One region of the Vibrio parahaemolyticus genome, then DNA from elsewhere that is predicted to be linked to it. Evidence: riboswitches for the same ligand, from Rfam matches in the RefSeq annotation. Region 1 holds a riboswitch; the other holds the start of a gene.

What was found. A riboswitch is a leader RNA that binds a small molecule or an ion and turns the genes downstream of it on or off. The one in region 1 is predicted to bind thiamine pyrophosphate.
Positions count from the first base shown of each region.
Region 2: it holds a riboswitch for thiamine pyrophosphate, as region 1 does, so the genes downstream of both, thiC (phosphomethylpyrimidine synthase ThiC) here and thiB (thiamine ABC transporter substrate binding subunit) in region 1, are expected to answer to the same signal.

Region 1 is NZ_UHIL01000001.1:529,551-537,716, forward strand. It holds gene tamB (autotransporter assembly complex protein TamB) at 1-1,238, shown strand, start outside; gene DYB02_RS02830 (gamma-glutamylcyclotransferase family protein) at 1,283-1,630, shown strand; gene DYB02_RS02835 (DUF2799 domain-containing protein) at 1,727-2,089, shown strand; gene ppa (inorganic diphosphatase) at 2,164-2,694, opposite strand; gene fbp (class 1 fructose-bisphosphatase) at 2,822-3,838, opposite strand; gene mpl (UDP-N-acetylmuramate:L-alanyl-gamma-D-glutamyl-meso-diaminopimelate ligase) at 4,151-5,509, shown strand; gene DYB02_RS02860 (flavin prenyltransferase UbiX) at 5,515-6,153, shown strand; TPP riboswitch at 6,191-6,327, shown strand; gene thiB (thiamine ABC transporter substrate binding subunit) at 6,400-7,392, shown strand; gene thiP (thiamine/thiamine pyrophosphate ABC transporter permease ThiP) at 7,434-8,166, shown strand, end outside.
Region 2 is NZ_UHIL01000001.1:156,608-164,773, forward strand. It holds gene thiC (phosphomethylpyrimidine synthase ThiC) at 1-1,166, opposite strand, end outside; TPP riboswitch at 1,335-1,433, opposite strand; gene crcB (fluoride efflux transporter CrcB) at 1,495-1,878, opposite strand; gene DYB02_RS26060 (hypothetical protein) at 2,229-2,291, shown strand; gene DYB02_RS25855 (winged helix-turn-helix domain-containing protein) at 2,368-2,673, shown strand; gene DYB02_RS26065 (transposase) at 2,893-3,024, shown strand; tRNA gene DYB02_RS00860 (tRNA-Asp) at 3,190-3,266, opposite strand; rRNA gene rrf (5S ribosomal RNA) at 3,297-3,412, opposite strand; rRNA gene DYB02_RS00870 (23S ribosomal RNA) at 3,504-6,394, opposite strand; tRNA gene DYB02_RS00880 (tRNA-Val) at 6,714-6,789, opposite strand; tRNA gene DYB02_RS00885 (tRNA-Lys) at 6,820-6,895, opposite strand; tRNA gene DYB02_RS00890 (tRNA-Glu) at 6,898-6,973, opposite strand; rRNA gene DYB02_RS00895 (16S ribosomal RNA) at 7,063-8,166, opposite strand, start outside.

The sequences.
Region 1 (8,166 bases):
TGGACTTCTTGGCTCCGTTGATCGGGGAATACAGCTTGTTCAAGGCGAATATGAATACTGATTTGGCCTTGTCTGGTGATGTAATGCATCCAAAAGTGAATGGTCAGTTCCTTATCGATCAAATGAAACTGCAAGGCGAAGTGACGCCAATCGACATCAACTCCGGACAAGTCGTGATCAACTTTAAAGGTCACCAAGCGGATTTGGATGCTGGGATCATTACGCCTGACGGTAAGCTAGAAATCACCGGTGATGCTGACTGGCGTGACCTGCAAGACTGGCGAACTCGCGCCCGCGTGTTTGCAAAAGAGCTGAAAGTTGATATGCCGCCGATGGTCAAAATCAAAGTTGAGCCGGACATGACCATCGATGTCACACCGCAGTTGGCGAAGGTGGAAGGTAACATCAATCTGCCATGGGGGCGTATCGTCATTGAGGAACTGCCACCAAGTGCGGTTGGTGTTTCGAGTGATACCGTGATTTTGAACAAGGACTTACAGCCAGTTGATGAAGTGGCGGCTATGCCATTCAACGTCGAAACGGACATCAACATCAAGATTGGTGATGACTTCCAACTTGCGGCGTTTGGCTTGAAGGGCGGCTTGAAAGGTAGCCTTAACGTGACACAAAAAGACAAAGGACCATTCATCGTTGGTGAGGTAAACATCGTTGACGGTTCTTACCGTTCATTTGGTCAAGATTTGGTGATCGAAGAAGGTAAGATCTTAATGAACGGTCCAGCGGATCAACCGTACGTATCGATCAAAGCGATTCGTAACCCTGACAATACTCAAGACGATGTGATCGCAGGTGTGCGTGTGACTGGCCCTGCTTCCGATCCGAGTGTGGAAATTTTCTCGGAGCCTGCGATGCCACAAGCCAACGCGTTGTCTTACCTGCTTCGTGGTCAAGATATTGATGGTGAGTCGGGTGGTAACGCGATGACGACTACATTGATTGGTCTGAGTTTGGCGAAAAGCGGTCGTGTTGTTGGAGAAATCGGTGAAGCCTTTGGCGTACAAGATTTACAGCTTGATACGGCAGGCTCGGGTGATGACTCTCAAGTGACGGTGAGTGGTTACATTTTGCCAGGTCTACAGGTTAAGTATGGTGTTGGCATCTTCAACTCGCTGGGTGAGTTCACGGTGCGTTACCGATTGATGCAAGACTTATATTTAGAGGCGGTATCTGGTGTAGATAGCGCAGTTGACCTACTCTATCAATTTGAATTTGATTAGGGCACACGTCCTAACCACACAGAACTCATAGCTAAGGAGTGGTTATGCAGCATTTGATTTTTGTCTACGGGACGTTACGTAAGGGAGAGTACAACCATCATTATTTGAGCTCGGCTCAATTTCTTGGTTTACATGAAACGGACGCCCAATTTTCGCTCTACGATGTAGGTTCGTACCCAGCGCTGTCAGAAGGGCAGCGCTCAATCCAAGGCGAAGTTTATCTGATTGATGATGATACTTTGGTGGCGCTCGATAAGCTTGAAGACGTACCGGTCGAATATCGCAGAGAGAGCATTGCAACGCCATTTGGCCAAGCGTGGATTTACTTGTATCAAGACACGGAGCAGCTTACGGAAGAGATAGCGTCTGGTGATTGGTGTCAAAGGGTGTGAACTATACTTAAGTAACCATCGTAAGAACGTTGTCGAGATTTAAAAACGTTTCTAAACACGTTAGAAAACGACAAGTCAGAAAAGTAAGGAGTGATGATGAGAGTGTTAATAATTGGCGCGATGATGATGCTTCTGTCTGCTTGTGCGCAAACCACCTTACCAGCTTCAACCAGTGTGACTGATTGGCAAGCGTTCGGGAAACAGTCTGCCTTAGATGGATTACGAGAGTTGTCACAAGAGCGGATAGCTAAGTTGGATGGTACTAACCACGCAACGCCAGAACTGATCATGGCCTACCAAAACGGTTATCAAGAAGGTAAGCAAGAGTATTGTGAGCAAAGTGCCTATATGCTGGGTGTGGTTGGACGACCGTATTTCGGAATCTGCGATGACGTTGACCCGTTCTTCCAACACGATTATGACGCTGGTCGTATGTCCTCCGCAGGAGCTCCTATCTAAGGCAAGCGTTTAGGTTAGAAAGCCAAAGAGCTGCACTTTGCAGCTCTTTTTGTATTCGGGGTTGGCGTTTACGCTTATTTGTTTTGCGCACGCTCGTAAGATTGTAGAATCTCTGCTTTTGCCGCTTCTACATCTGCCCAGCCATCGACTTTCACCCATTTTCCTGATTCCAACTCTTTGTAGCGCTCAAAGAAATGCGTGATTTGCGCTTTTAGCAACTCAGGAATGTCGCCCACATCTTGAATGTGTTCATACTCTTTAGAGATTTTAGAGTGCGGTACGGCAACGACTTTGGCATCTTCGCCCGATTCATCCGTCATCTTCAAAACGCCAACAGGTCGGCAGCGAATAACAGAACCTGGCATGAGTGGGTATGGCGTTGGGACAAGGACATCTACTGGATCACCATCAAGCGAAAGAGTGTTGTTCACGTAACCGTAGTTACATGGGTAAAACATTGGCGCAGACATGAAACGGTCGACAAATACAGCACCAGAGTCTTTATCTACTTCGTATTTGATAGGGTCTGCATTGGCAGGGATTTCGATAACGACGTAAATATCTTCAGGTAGCGATTTACCTGCTGGTACATGGTTTAGGCTCATTTGAATATTCCTTTTCATTGAGGATGAGTAGCCAGAAGATCGCCCTCATCTATGATTAATTCGCATTTCACTTTAGCGACAAAAACGCGGCAGGTAAACACCTGCCGCGTTGGACAAAGGTCTGAGATTATTCTTCGTCGCGGTGCAGTTCAAGGAACTCTTCAACTTTGCGAACCATGTTCTTCGAACCCACAAAGAAAGGTACACGCTGGTGTAGCTCAGTCGGTTTGATGTCCATGATGCGATTCACGCCATCTGATGCAATGCCGCCCGCTTGTTCGATGAGAAATGCCATTGGGTTGCATTCGTAAAGCAGGCGAAGTTTGCCTTGTGGGTGACTTTGCGTACTTGGGTAAAGGTAGATGCCACCTTTAAGCAGGTTGCGATGGAAATCCGCCACCAAAGAACCAATGTAGCGAGAGGTGTATGGACGACCGTCTTCAGGCACATTCTCTTGGCAGTATTTGATATACTTTTTCACACCTTGTGGGAAACGAATGTAGTTACCTTCGTTGATGGAGTAGATCTTACCATCTTCAGGAATCATCATGTTTTCATGAGATAGGCAGAAGCTGCCGATGGAAGGGTCGTAAGTAAAGCCGTTTACGCCGTTACCTGTGGTGTACACCAACATCGTTGATGAACCGTAAATTACGTAACCTGCTGCAACTTGCTTATGACCTGGCTGAAGGAAATCTTCTTCTGTCGCGGGTGTGCCAATAGGCGAAACACGGCGATAAATAGAGAAGATAGTACCGACAGATACGTTTACGTCGATATTCGAAGAACCATCAAGTGGGTCCATCAATACAACATACTTTGCGTTTTGGTTGAGTTCTTTGTTGAACGCAACCGCTTCATCTTCTTCTTCACTGGCAACGCCACAAACTTGGTCACGAGCTTCAAGCGCCGCTTTAAATTTGTCGTTCGCGTACACGTCTAGCTTTTGCTGTGCTTCGCCTTGGACATTTTCCGTGCCGACAGCGCCAGTGATATCACCAAGACCTGCTGCGTTGATTTCACGGTTAACGATTTTTGCAGCTAAACGAATGGATGCTAAAAGAGATGAGAGATCACCGCTAGCGTGGGGGAAATCCGCTTGTTTTTCAACAATGAATTCGCCTAGGGTGCGCATTCCTGACATGGTTAATCCTTACATTTACATTTCATTGGGGGTGTTGCGCAACGGGCATCTCTTTATGGATGTTAAACGTTTGCGCCAGATGTAATTTTAAGTCGTGGATCTTTTTAATGGTAATGAAGTAACTGTCTGAGATCTCAATTTATTTGTCTGCTCAAATCAGGGATTCATTCGCAGGTCAGAGCGCTGTACAGTCTCTGTTCAACCTTGTCATATTTGTGAAAGGGACTGCAAGAAGAAGGCTAAAGTCACTCGCTTTTCTGGTCGTTATCGCGATAATGAAGGCATCAAAGAACGCATTACAAGGTTTAGTTTATGCACATTCATATCTTGGGTATCTGTGGCACGTTTATGGGCGGCGCAGCAATTTTAGCGCGTCAATTAGGGCATAAAGTGACGGGTTCTGATGCCAATGTTTACCCACCGATGAGCACATTGCTAGAGTCTCAAGGTATTGAAATTATTGAAGGCTTCGACCCGTCTCAACTCGATCCTCAACCTGACCTTGTGGTGATTGGTAACGCGATGAGCCGTGGCAATCCGTGTGTTGAGCATGTACTTAATAGCAACATGCGTTACACCTCAGGACCACAATGGCTGAACGAATTTTTACTGCATGACCGTTGGGTGCTGGCTGTCTCCGGCACACACGGCAAAACGACCACTTCGAGCATGCTGGCGTGGATACTCGAAGACTGTGGTTATCAACCTGGTTTCCTCGTTGGTGGCGTGTTGGGTAACTTCGGTGTGTCGGCTCGTTTGGGCGAAAGCATGTTTTTTGTTGTTGAAGCGGACGAATATGACAGTGCTTTTTTCGATAAGCGTTCTAAGTTTGTGCATTACCATCCTCGCACTTTAATCATGAACAACCTTGAGTTCGATCATGCTGACATCTTCGATGATCTAGAAGCGATCAAGCGCCAATTCCATCATTTAGTACGAACGGTACCGGGCAATGGTTTGATCTTAGCACCGAAGCAGGATCAAGCTTTGGCGGATGTATTAGAGCGTGGCTGTTGGACGGAAAAACAGTTCTCTGGTGAGGATGGTGACTGGCAAGCGCACAAATTAGTGCTTGATGGCTCAAAATTTGAAGTTGCTTTGCAAGGCGAGAAGGTCGGTACCGTCGAATGGGATTTGGTGGGTGACCACAATGTGGATAATGCACTGATGGCGATCGCTGCCGCACGACACGTTGGTGTAACGCCAGAACTTGCTTGTCAGGCGTTGGGTCGTTTTATCAACACTAAGCGTCGTTTAGAGCTCAAAGGTGAAGAACAAGGCATCACGGTTTACGATGATTTCGCGCATCACCCTACGGCAATTGAACTGACACTGGGCGGTTTGCGTAACAAAGTGGGTGAAAAACGTATCCTTGCTGTATTGGAACCTCGCTCTGCCACCATGAAGCGTGGTGTTCATAAGAATACTCTCGCGGCTTCGCTACACAGCGCAGATGAAGTGTTCTTATTCCAGCCAGACAACATCGAATGGTCGGTGCAAGACATTGCTGATCAATGCAAGCAGCCAGCGTTTGTCGATGCCGATATAGATAACTTTGTGGCTAAAATTGTCGAACGTGCTCAGCCTGGAGACCAAATTCTGGTAATGAGTAACGGTGGCTTTGGTGGTATTCACGGAAAACTTCTTGAGCAGTTAAAACTAAAAGCCTGATTGATATGCACAACAAAATACAACCCTCTCAGAAAAAAGCCATCACGTTGGCATTAACGGGTGCCTCTGGTGCTCCTTATGGCCTTCGTCTTTTAGAATGTTTGGTCGCGGCGGATTATCATGTCTACGTTCTGATTTCTTCGGCGGCTCGCGTTGTGATGGCAACAGAGCACAACCTTAAGCTGCCAAGTGGGCCAGACGCCGCAAAGCAAGCGCTGGTGGAACATCTCAACTGTGATCCAAATAACATCACTGTTTGTGGTAAAGATGACTGGTTCTCACCGGTAGCGTCTGGCTCAGCGGCACCAAAGCAAATGGTGGTTTGCCCATGTTCAGCAGGAAGTGTTGCGGCGATCGCGCATGGCATGTCGGACAACTTGATCGAACGGGCGGCTGATGTGGTAATGAAAGAACGCGGGCAACTGTTGCTCGTGGTTCGTGAAACGCCATTTTCAACGCTGCATCTTGAGAACATGCACAAGCTATCGCAAATGGGCGTCACCATCATGCCAGCGGCCCCGGGCTTCTACCATCAGCCAAAGAGCATTGAAGACTTAGTGGATTTTATGGTGGCGAGAATTCTCGACCACTTAGGTATTGAGCAAGGTTTAGTGCCTCGTTGGGGCTATGACCAGCGCTCGTGAGCTGATTGTGTAACCACTCAAATACCTTTACAATCCATCCAACTCATCGGGGAGCAAACCCATTTTGCATTGAGTCAATCAATGCATTTGGGCGCTGAGACCTAAGTGCTTTACTAGGGACCCGTATTACCTGAACCAGATAATGCTGGCGTAGGAATTGAGTCTGGATATTGGAAATCCTTAATAGCCGCCTCAAACCCTGTGCCGCTCAACTTATTTCTCTGAAATACTCATGGAGAGCGAGCAGTGAAAACCACTCTAAATCTGATTGCCCTAGCTGCAATCACTTCTACTTCAGCGTTTGCCGCTGAAAACACATTAACCATCTATACCTACGACTCTTTTGCCGCAGATTGGGGGCCGGGTCCTAAAATCGAGCAAGCTTTTGAAGCAAAATGTGGCTGTGACGTTAACTTCGTAGCGTTGGACGATGGTGTGTCGATCCTGAATCGTCTTCGTCTTGAAGGCGGTAATAGTAAAGCCGACATCGTGTTAGGTTTGGATAACAACCTGATGGCAGAAGCGAAGAAAACCGGTCTGCTTACCGAGCACAATGTGGATACGGCCAACACAGTGTTACCAAACGGTTGGAGCGATACGACGTTTGTACCGTACGATTACGGCTACTTCGCGTTTGTGTACAACAAAGAGAAACTGGCTAATCCGCCGAAAAGCATGAAAGAGCTGGTGGAAACGCGCGACGATTTGAAAGTGATTTATCAAGATCCGCGTACGTCAACGCCGGGCCAAGGTTTGATGCTGTGGATGAAATCCATTTATGGCGACGATGTGACGCAAGCGTGGCAGAAGCTAGCAAGCAAAACCGTAACGGTCACGAAAGGTTGGTCAGAAGCGTATTCCATGTTCCTTAACGGCGAGTCGGACTTGGTGCTTTCTTATACCACGTCACCTGCGTACCACTTAATTGCGGAAAACGATTCAAAGTTTGCGACGGCGAATTTTGCTGAAGGCCACTACATGCAAGTTGAAGTAGCCGCCAAAGTGAAAGGGTCAAAAAATTCAGAACTTGCTGATCAGTTTATGAATTTCATTTTAAGTGATGAGTTCCAATCAGCGATGCCAACGGGCAACTGGATGTACCCAGTTACTGACGTTGAGTTACCTAAAGGTTTTGAAACCTTGAGTGTTCCAAGCAAGTCGTTGAGCTTTAGTGCTGATGAAGTGGCAAAAATGCGTAAGTCTTGGATTCGCGAATGGCAAAGCGCACTGACGTTTTAGCTGACGTTTCCTCCCTCATCTAAATGAGATAGGTTTTACCTTTGAATTCTGTTCCAAAAATAGGTTTAGGGGTCGCGATGATCATCGCGACCTTTGTTATTTCTGCCCTAGGTGCTTTGATTGTTCAAGCCCCTTCACTTTATGTGTCTGTGGTATGGGACGACCCGTATTATCAACATGTCACCAAGTTCAGCTTTTACCAAGCTTTTCTTTCCACACTGCTCAGTGTTGGTTTTGCCATTCCAGTTGCGCACGCACTTTCGCGTCGCCAATTTTGGGGTAAATCATTACTGCTTAAGCTATTTGCATCGACACTGGTTTTGCCGGTTTTGGTTGGTGTTTTTGGGCTATTAGCGATTTATGGCAACAGCGGTTTGTTAGCGCAGTGGCTGCAAGGTTTCGACACCAAAATCCCATTTTCTATTTATGGTTTGAATGGCATCTTACTTGCCCATGTGTTCTTTAATTTACCTTACGCGGCACGCTTGCTGCTGCAAGCCTTGGAGTCTATCCCTGCTGAGCAACACAAGCTGTGTGCGCATCTTGGTATGAGCCATTGGGATAAGTTTCGCTGGGTGGAGTGGCCGCGTTTAAGGCAGCAACTTCCTCACGTTTGTGGCTTGGTATTTATGTTGTGCTTCACCAGTTTTGCCACTGTGATGGCGCTGGGTGGCGGGCCAAAATCCACCACTATTGAGCTAGCCATCTATCAAGCGATTAAGTTTGATTTTGATTTGCAAGCTGGTGCGTTATTAGCGTTGTGGCAGATGCTGT
Region 2 (8,166 bases), 370 kb from region 1:
CCAAGAGATAGAGCGACATCGTACTTCGCACAAATTTCACAGATCTCGCGGAAATGGGTGTATAAGAAGCTTTCTTGGTGATGCGCTAGACACCACTTAGCGATAATCGAGCCACCACGCGAAACAATACCCGTCACTCGTTTCGCCGTCATTGGAACATAGCGAAGTAGTAAACCAGCATGGATAGTAAAGTAATCAACACCCTGCTCTGCTTGTTCGATTAACGTGTCGCGCATGACTTCCCAATTCAGGTTCTCAGCAATGCCATTTACTTTCTCCAAAGCCTGATACATAGGAACCGTACCAATTGGCACCGGGCTATTGCGTAAAATCCATTCGCGAGTTTCATGAATGTTACGGCCGGTAGAAAGGTCCATCACGGTATCGCCACCCCAGCGTGTCGCCCAGACAAGTTTTTCCACTTCTTCTTCGATTGAAGACGTGACCGATGAGTTACCAATATTGGCATTCACCTTAACTAAGAAGTTACGGCCAATAATCATTGGTTCAGATTCTGGATGATTGATATTCGAAGGAATGATGGCGCGACCTTCTGCGACTTCTTTACGAACGAATTCTGCAGTAATGTCTTTAGGTAGATTTGCACCGAAGCTTTGGCCGGGATGCTGCTGAGTCAGCACGTCATCGCGATATTGAGCGCGCCCCATGTTCTCACGCAGTGCAATGTATTCCATTTCCGGAGTAACAATGCCTTTGCGAGCATAGTGTAGTTGAGTGACGCATTTTCCGGCTTTAGCTCGTCGAATACGTGGTAAGTTGCCATAACGCAAATCATCTAAGGTTTCATCGTCAAGACGCTCTTTTGCGTAAACAGAGCTCACATCTTCAAGGATTTCAGTATCATTGCGTTCTTCAATCCACCCTTCTCTAAGCTTTGGTAAGCCACTGTAAAGGTCGATAGCGTAATCTGGATCGGTATACACACCAGAGGTGTCATAAACACGTACAGGCTCATTAGGCTCAAAAATTGGAGCCTCTTTGGTGCCACCAATTAGGCTATCAGCCAAAGAAATTTCACGCATTGGCACTCGGATGTCAGGACGAGAACCCTCTATATACACTTTGGTTGAGTTTGGGTACGGCTGTACCGAGAGAGTATCAATAAACTGTTTTGCTTCCAGTCTCGCTTGTTTGCGACTCGACATAGCATTTTTCCTTGCTTGTTATTCTAGATAAAAAGTATTGGGATAAAAATGCTTGGCGGATAGATGCGACAAGAGGTGTCGAATTATGGACGATTAGAGTTCAGGTGCTCACTCTTTGTCTATTACTGCATTCGACGTTTTGATAGGTTAGCCAGACGTTGTCTGGTGTAGGTATCTTCTCTTGTTCCCTTCGCAGATATTAATCTGATCAGGTTCAACGGATCCCGAATTAACGGTCTCAGCCTTATGGCACTCCGACAAGTGAAGCCAGTATATAAAAACGGCTTGGTTAAACCAAGCCGACCTGATTACATTTTCGTTACTTTTGCTAGCTACGCATCAATAATTGGAAACCGATCCAAGCCGCCGAGATACTCAGAACAACATTCAATAAGATGTTTAAACCCATTTTAAAGAACGCACCTTGCTGCATAAGCAGTACGTTATCCATAGAAAATGTTGAAAAGGTGGTAAGCGCACCGAGGAAGCCTAGACCAATCACTTGTCTCCATGGTTCAGTTGCTAATATTTCACTTTCAAATGCCGCAATGAGCAACCCCATGATGAAAGAGCCTACAACGTTAACAGTCAGCGTACCGTAAGGGAAACCTCGTCCGAAAAGTAAGACACAAAATTCAGACACTAAATATCGAGAACACGCACCGATTGCCCCACCGAGTGCGATAAAGCCTAAAATAGAAAACTGCCCCATAATTCCCCCAATAAGTTCTGATGATATTGTAATCAAAATCACTCAGCTATCGGTAACACAATCTTAGAATTCGACAATATAATCGCTTTAAAACCACTGAAATATTTAAAAGTTACAGGAGTCACTTTTACATACGTTCCAAGCAATTTTTCATAGGAAGAACCCTTACGGGAATTTGCCGTTTAGATAAACATATCTCGTTTAAGTACTACTTGAAGAAAATGCTGATTCGTTATGGATAGCCTCAATAATATCGACTTTAAAAAGCTCGCAAGTCAGCAAAAATCTATTCAGATGAAAATGAAATACTGGCCCTTGCTCAATTCAAAGATGGGCACTCACGCACACAAATCGCCAAGTTTCTCAAGGTAAGCCGAACCAGTGTCAATAAGTGGGTTCAGACCTTTCTTTAAGAAGGGACGAAAGAACGGCAAAGAAAAGCCAAGAAGAGGAAGACCACCACTCTTAACTTCCGAGCAAAGAGAATAGTTGAGCCAATACACAAAAGATAAAGCCAATGATACACAAGGCGAACGACTGACTGGTGCCGACATCCAGAAAGAATTTGGTCAGCACTACCACTCTGATTCTATCTATTACCTGCTCGATCACATGGGCTTTTCATGGATAACTTCCCGTTCCCCCCCCCAAACAATCTCAACTAACACAAGAGGATTTGAAAAATTCAAAATCGAAACGATCCTTAAAATCCCAGAAAATATAGCACCAGATTTGGGCAATAAAACACGACAACACGCTTATGGGCTAAAAAAGGAACTCGCCCAAGAGCCGTGAAGCAATAACAATTTGAGTATGCTTATCTGTTCGGTTCAGTCTGTCCCAAAAAAGGAATTAGTGAGGCTATCATTGTCCCTGGGTTAATAAAGACATCATGATAGAGCACTTAAAACAAATATTGGCAGTCACAGAGGAGGGACGTCACGCTGTCGTTGTAATGGATGGTGCAGGATGGCATACAGAAGAAATTGCCAATGACTTTAAAATGTCAGTGTCATCAAACTTTCGCCCTATTCTCCAGAGCCAAACCCTATCGAACAAGTATGGCGTTGGTTGAGGCAACGCGATTTAGCCAATCAATATTTTACTGATTACGACGACATCATCTCCAAAGTCTGCGATGCATAGAATCGGTTTTTGGATTGCTCCAAAAGAGTCACCAAAATACATTCGTAAAAGTGAGTAGACCTAACCAGTTAATTTTCCAGATTGGTATGACTTCTCTTGGAAGGGAAAATGACAGACTCTAACACGACAAAAGCCCTGCTATTTCTAGCAGGGCTTTCAAATAAGTGGCGGAGCGGACGGGACTCGAACCCGCGACCCCCGGCGTGACAGGCCGGTATTCTAACCAACTGAACTACCGCTCCGCACTGGTTAGACCTAAGTCTAAATTTAAAGCCTGGCGATGTCCTACTCTCACATGGGGAAACCCCACACTACCATCGGCGCTATTTCGTTTCACTTCTGAGTTCGGAATGGAGTCAGGTGGGTCCAAAACGCTATGGTCGCCAAGCAAATTCTTTAATTCGGAAAGCTGTTTTTGTGTTCTCTACACATTCAATTCTGTTCTTGCTTCGAGTCCATCAAAACCCCTTGGGTGTTGTATGGTTAAGCCTCACGGGCAATTAGTATCAGTTAGCTCAATGCCTCACAGCACTTACACACCTGACCTATCAACGTCGTAGTCTCCGACAACCCTTTAGGATACTTAAAGTATCAGGGAAGACTCATCTCAGGGCTCGCTTCCCGCTTAGATGCTTTCAGCGGTTATCGATTCCGAACTTAGCTACCGGGCAATGCGTCTGGCGACACAACCCGAACACCAGAGGTTCGTCCACTCCGGTCCTCTCGTACTAGGAGCAGCCCCCTTCAATCTTCCAACGCCCACGGCAGATAGGGACCGAACTGTCTCACGACGTTCTAAACCCAGCTCGCGTACCACTTTAAATGGCGAACAGCCATACCCTTGGGACCGACTTCAGCCCCAGGATGTGATGAGCCGACATCGAGGTGCCAAACACCGCCGTCGATATGAACTCTTGGGCGGTATCAGCCTGTTATCCCCGGAGTACCTTTTATCCGTTGAGCGATGGCCCTTCCATTCAGAACCACCGGATCACTATGACCTGCTTTCGCACCTGCTCGAATTGTCATTCTCGCAGTCAAGCGGGCTTATGCCATTGCACTAACCTCACGATGTCCAACCGTGATTAGCCCACCTTCGTGCTCCTCCGTTACTCTTTGGGAGGAGACCGCCCCAGTCAAACTACCCACCAGGCACTGTCCGCAACCCCGATTAGGGGTCGACGTTAGAACATCAACACTACAAGGGTGGTATTTCAAGGACGGCTCCACACATACTGGCGTACGTGCTTCAAAGCCTCCCACCTATCCTACACATGTAGGGTCAATGTTCAGTGCCAAGCTGTAGTAAAGGTTCACGGGGTCTTTCCGTCTAGCCGCGGGTACACTGCATCTTCACAGCGATTTCAATTTCACTGAGTCTCGGGTGGAGACAGCGTGGCCATCATTACGCCATTCGTGCAGGTCGGAACTTACCCGACAAGGAATTTCGCTACCTTAGGACCGTTATAGTTACGGCCGCCGTTTACCGGGGCTTCGATCAAGAGCTTCGACCGAAGTCTAACCCCATCAATTAACCTTCCGGCACCGGGCAGGCGTCACACCGTATACGTCATCTTACGATTTTGCACAGTGCTGTGTTTTTAATAAACAGTTGCAGCCACCTGGTATCTGCGACTCTCAATAGCTCCATCCGCAAGGGACTTCACCGTCGAGAGCGTACCTTCTCCCGAAGTTACGGTACCATTTTGCCTAGTTCCTTCACCCGAGTTCTCTCAAGCGCCTTGGTATTCTCTACCCGACCACCTGTGTCGGTTTGGGGTACGATTCCTTACAATCTGAAGCTTAGAGGCTTTTCCTGGAAGCATGGCATCAATGACTTCACACCCGTAGGTGCTCGACGTCGTGTCTCAGCCTTAAAAAGAGCCGGATTTACCTAACTCTTAAGCCTACGCACTTGAACCTGGACAACCGTCGCCAGGCCCACCTAGCCTTCTCCGTCCCCCCATCGCAATTGTAAGAAGTACGGGAATATTAACCCGTTTCCCATCGACTACGCCTTTCGGCCTCGCCTTAGGGGTCGACTTACCCTGCCCCGATTAACGTTGGACAGGAACCCTTGGTCTTCCGGCGAGGAGGTTTTTCACCCCCTTTATCGTTACTCATGTCAGCATTCGCACTTCTGATACGTCCAGCATGCGTTACCACACACCTTCAACCGCTTACAGAACGCTCCCCTACCCAATATACAAAAGTATATTGCCGCAGCTTCGGTTTACTACTTAGCCCCGTTACATCTTCCGCGCAGGCCGACTCGACCAGTGAGCTATTACGCTTTCTTTAAATGATGGCTGCTTCTAAGCCAACATCCTGGCTGTCTGAGCCTTCCCACATCGTTTCCCACTTAGTAGTAATTTGGGACCTTAGCTGGCGGTCTGGGTTGTTTCCCTCTCCACGACGGACGTTAGCACCCGCCGTGTGTCTCCCGGATAGTACTTACTGGTATTCGGAGTTTGCAAAGGGTTGGTAAGTCGGGATGACCCCCTAGCCTTAACAGTGCTCTACCCCCAGTAGTATTCGTCCGAGGCGCTACCTAAATAGCTTTCGGGGAGAACCAGCTATCTCCAGGTTTGATTGGCCTTTCACCCCTAGCCACAAGTCATCCGCTAATTTTTCAACATTAGTCGGTTCGGTCCTCCAGTTGATGTTACTCAACCTTCAACCTGCCCATGGCTAGATCACCTGGTTTCGGGTCTATATCCAGAGACTGAACGCCCAGTTAAGACTCGGTTTCCCTACGGCTCCCCTAGATGGTTAACCTTGCCACTGAATATAAGTCGCTGACCCATTATACAAAAGGTACGCAGTCACAGGACAAAGCCTGCTCCTACTGCTTGTACGTACACGGTTTCAGGTTCTATTTCACTCCCCTCACAGGGGTTCTTTTCGCCTTTCCCTCACGGTACTGGTTCACTATCGGTCAGTCAGTAGTATTTAGCCTTGGAGGATGGTCCCCCCATATTCAGACAGGATATCACGTGTCCCGCCCTACTCGATTTCACTGAACACACGTCGTCAACTACGGGACTATCACCCTGTATCGTCGGACTTTCCAGACCGTTCGTCTAACGCGTGTAAAGCTTAAGGGCTAGTCCAATTTCGCTCGCCGCTACTTTCGGAATCTCGGTTGATTTCTTTTCCTCGGGGTACTTAGATGTTTCAGTTCCCCCGGTTCGCCTCCTTACCCTATGTATTCAGGTAAGGATACGTGCTTATGCACGTGGGTTTCCCCATTCAGAAATCCCAGACTCAAATGGTTGTTACTACCTAATCTGGGCTTATCGCAAGTTACTACGTCTTTCATCGCCTCTGACTGCCAAGGCATCCACCGTGTACGCTTAGTCACTTAACCATACAACCCGAAGGAGTTTCGAGTTGATGAACAAGTCACCAAAGTTGTCTGCAATTTTTATACATGATGCAGACTCGATTTTGCCGGACTCAAATTCCAAGAACACTTGAATGTGTTATTTTGGTGTTTGTCTTAAAGACAAACATTGAGAACTTTACAAACAACAATAAATTGTTGTTTTGTCAGCTTTCCAAATTGTTAAAGAGCTATGTTTCTTCACAAGGAAGTACATTTTCTAAAGACTTTCAGAGTCGAAGATTCTAACCACATACGTCTTACTGAAGTGGTTTGGAATTCCTATCCAAAAATACTTAGAGAATGGTGGGCGATACCGGGCTCGAACCAGTGACCCCCTGCTTGTAAGGCAGGTGCTCTCCCAACTGAGCTAATCGCCCACATAAGTTTTAATTCTTCGTGGAGAATAATGGTGGGTCGTGCAGGATTCGAACCTGCGACCAATTGATTAAAAGTCAACTGCTCTACCAACTGAGCTAACGACCCAATGGTATCCCGTAGGGGAGTCGAACCCCTGTTACCGCCGTGAAAGGGCGGTGTCCTAGGCCTCTAGACGAACGGGACACTGGATTGAAGAGTTTGGGAACTCTTCTTCTCTTTACTTTATAAACCGTATCAATCTGTGTGGACACTCATCGTGAATAATCATCGTTTAAGGAGGTGATCCAGCGCCAGGTTCCCCTAGCGCTACCTTGTTACGACTTCACCCCAGTCATGAACCACAAAGTGGTAAGCGTCCCCCCGAAGGTTAAACTACCTACTTCTTTTGCAGCCCACTCCCATGGTGTGACGGGCGGTGTGTACAAGGCCCGGGAACGTATTCACCGTGGCATTCTGATCCACGATTACTAGCGATTCCGACTTCATGGAGTCGAGTTGCAGACTCCAATCCGGACTACGACGCACTTTTTGGGATTCGCTCACTTTCGCAAGTTGGCTGCCCTCTGTATGCGCCATTGTAGCACGTGTGTAGCCCTACTCGTAAGGGCCATGATGACTTGACGTCGTCCCCACCTTCCTCCGGTTTATCACCGGCAGTCTCCCTGGAGTTCCCGACATTACTCGCTGGCAAACAAGGATAAGGGTTGCGCTCGTTGCGGGACTTAACCCAACATTTCACAACACGAGCTGACGACAGCCATGCAGCACCTGTCTCAGAGTTCCCGAAGGCACCAATCCATCTCTGGAAAGTTCTCTGGATGTCAAGAGTAGGTAAGGTTCTTCGCGTTGCATCGAATTAAACCACATGCTCCACCGCTTGTGCGGGCCCCCGTCAATTCATTTGAGTTTTAATCTTGCGACCGTACTCCCCAGGCGGTCTACTTAACGCGTTAGCTCCGAAAGCCACGGCTCAAGGCCACAACCTCCAAGTAGACATCGTTTACGGCGTGGACTACCAGGGTATCTAATCCTGTTTGCTCCCCACGCTTTCGCATCTGAGTGTCAGTATCTGTCCAGGGGGCCGCCTTCGCCACCGGTATTCCTTCAGATCTCTACGCATTTCACCGCTACACCTGAAATTCTACCCCCCTCTACAGTACTCTAGTCTGCCAGTTTCAAATGCAATTCCGAGGTTGAGCCCCGGGCTTTCACATCTGACTTAACAAACCACCTGCATGCGCTTTACGCCCAGTAATTCCGATTAACGCTCGCACCCTCCGTATTACCGCGGCTGCTGGCACGGAGTTAGCCGGTGCTTCTTCTGTCGCTAACGTCAAATGATAGTGCTATTAACACTACCACCTTCCTCACGACTG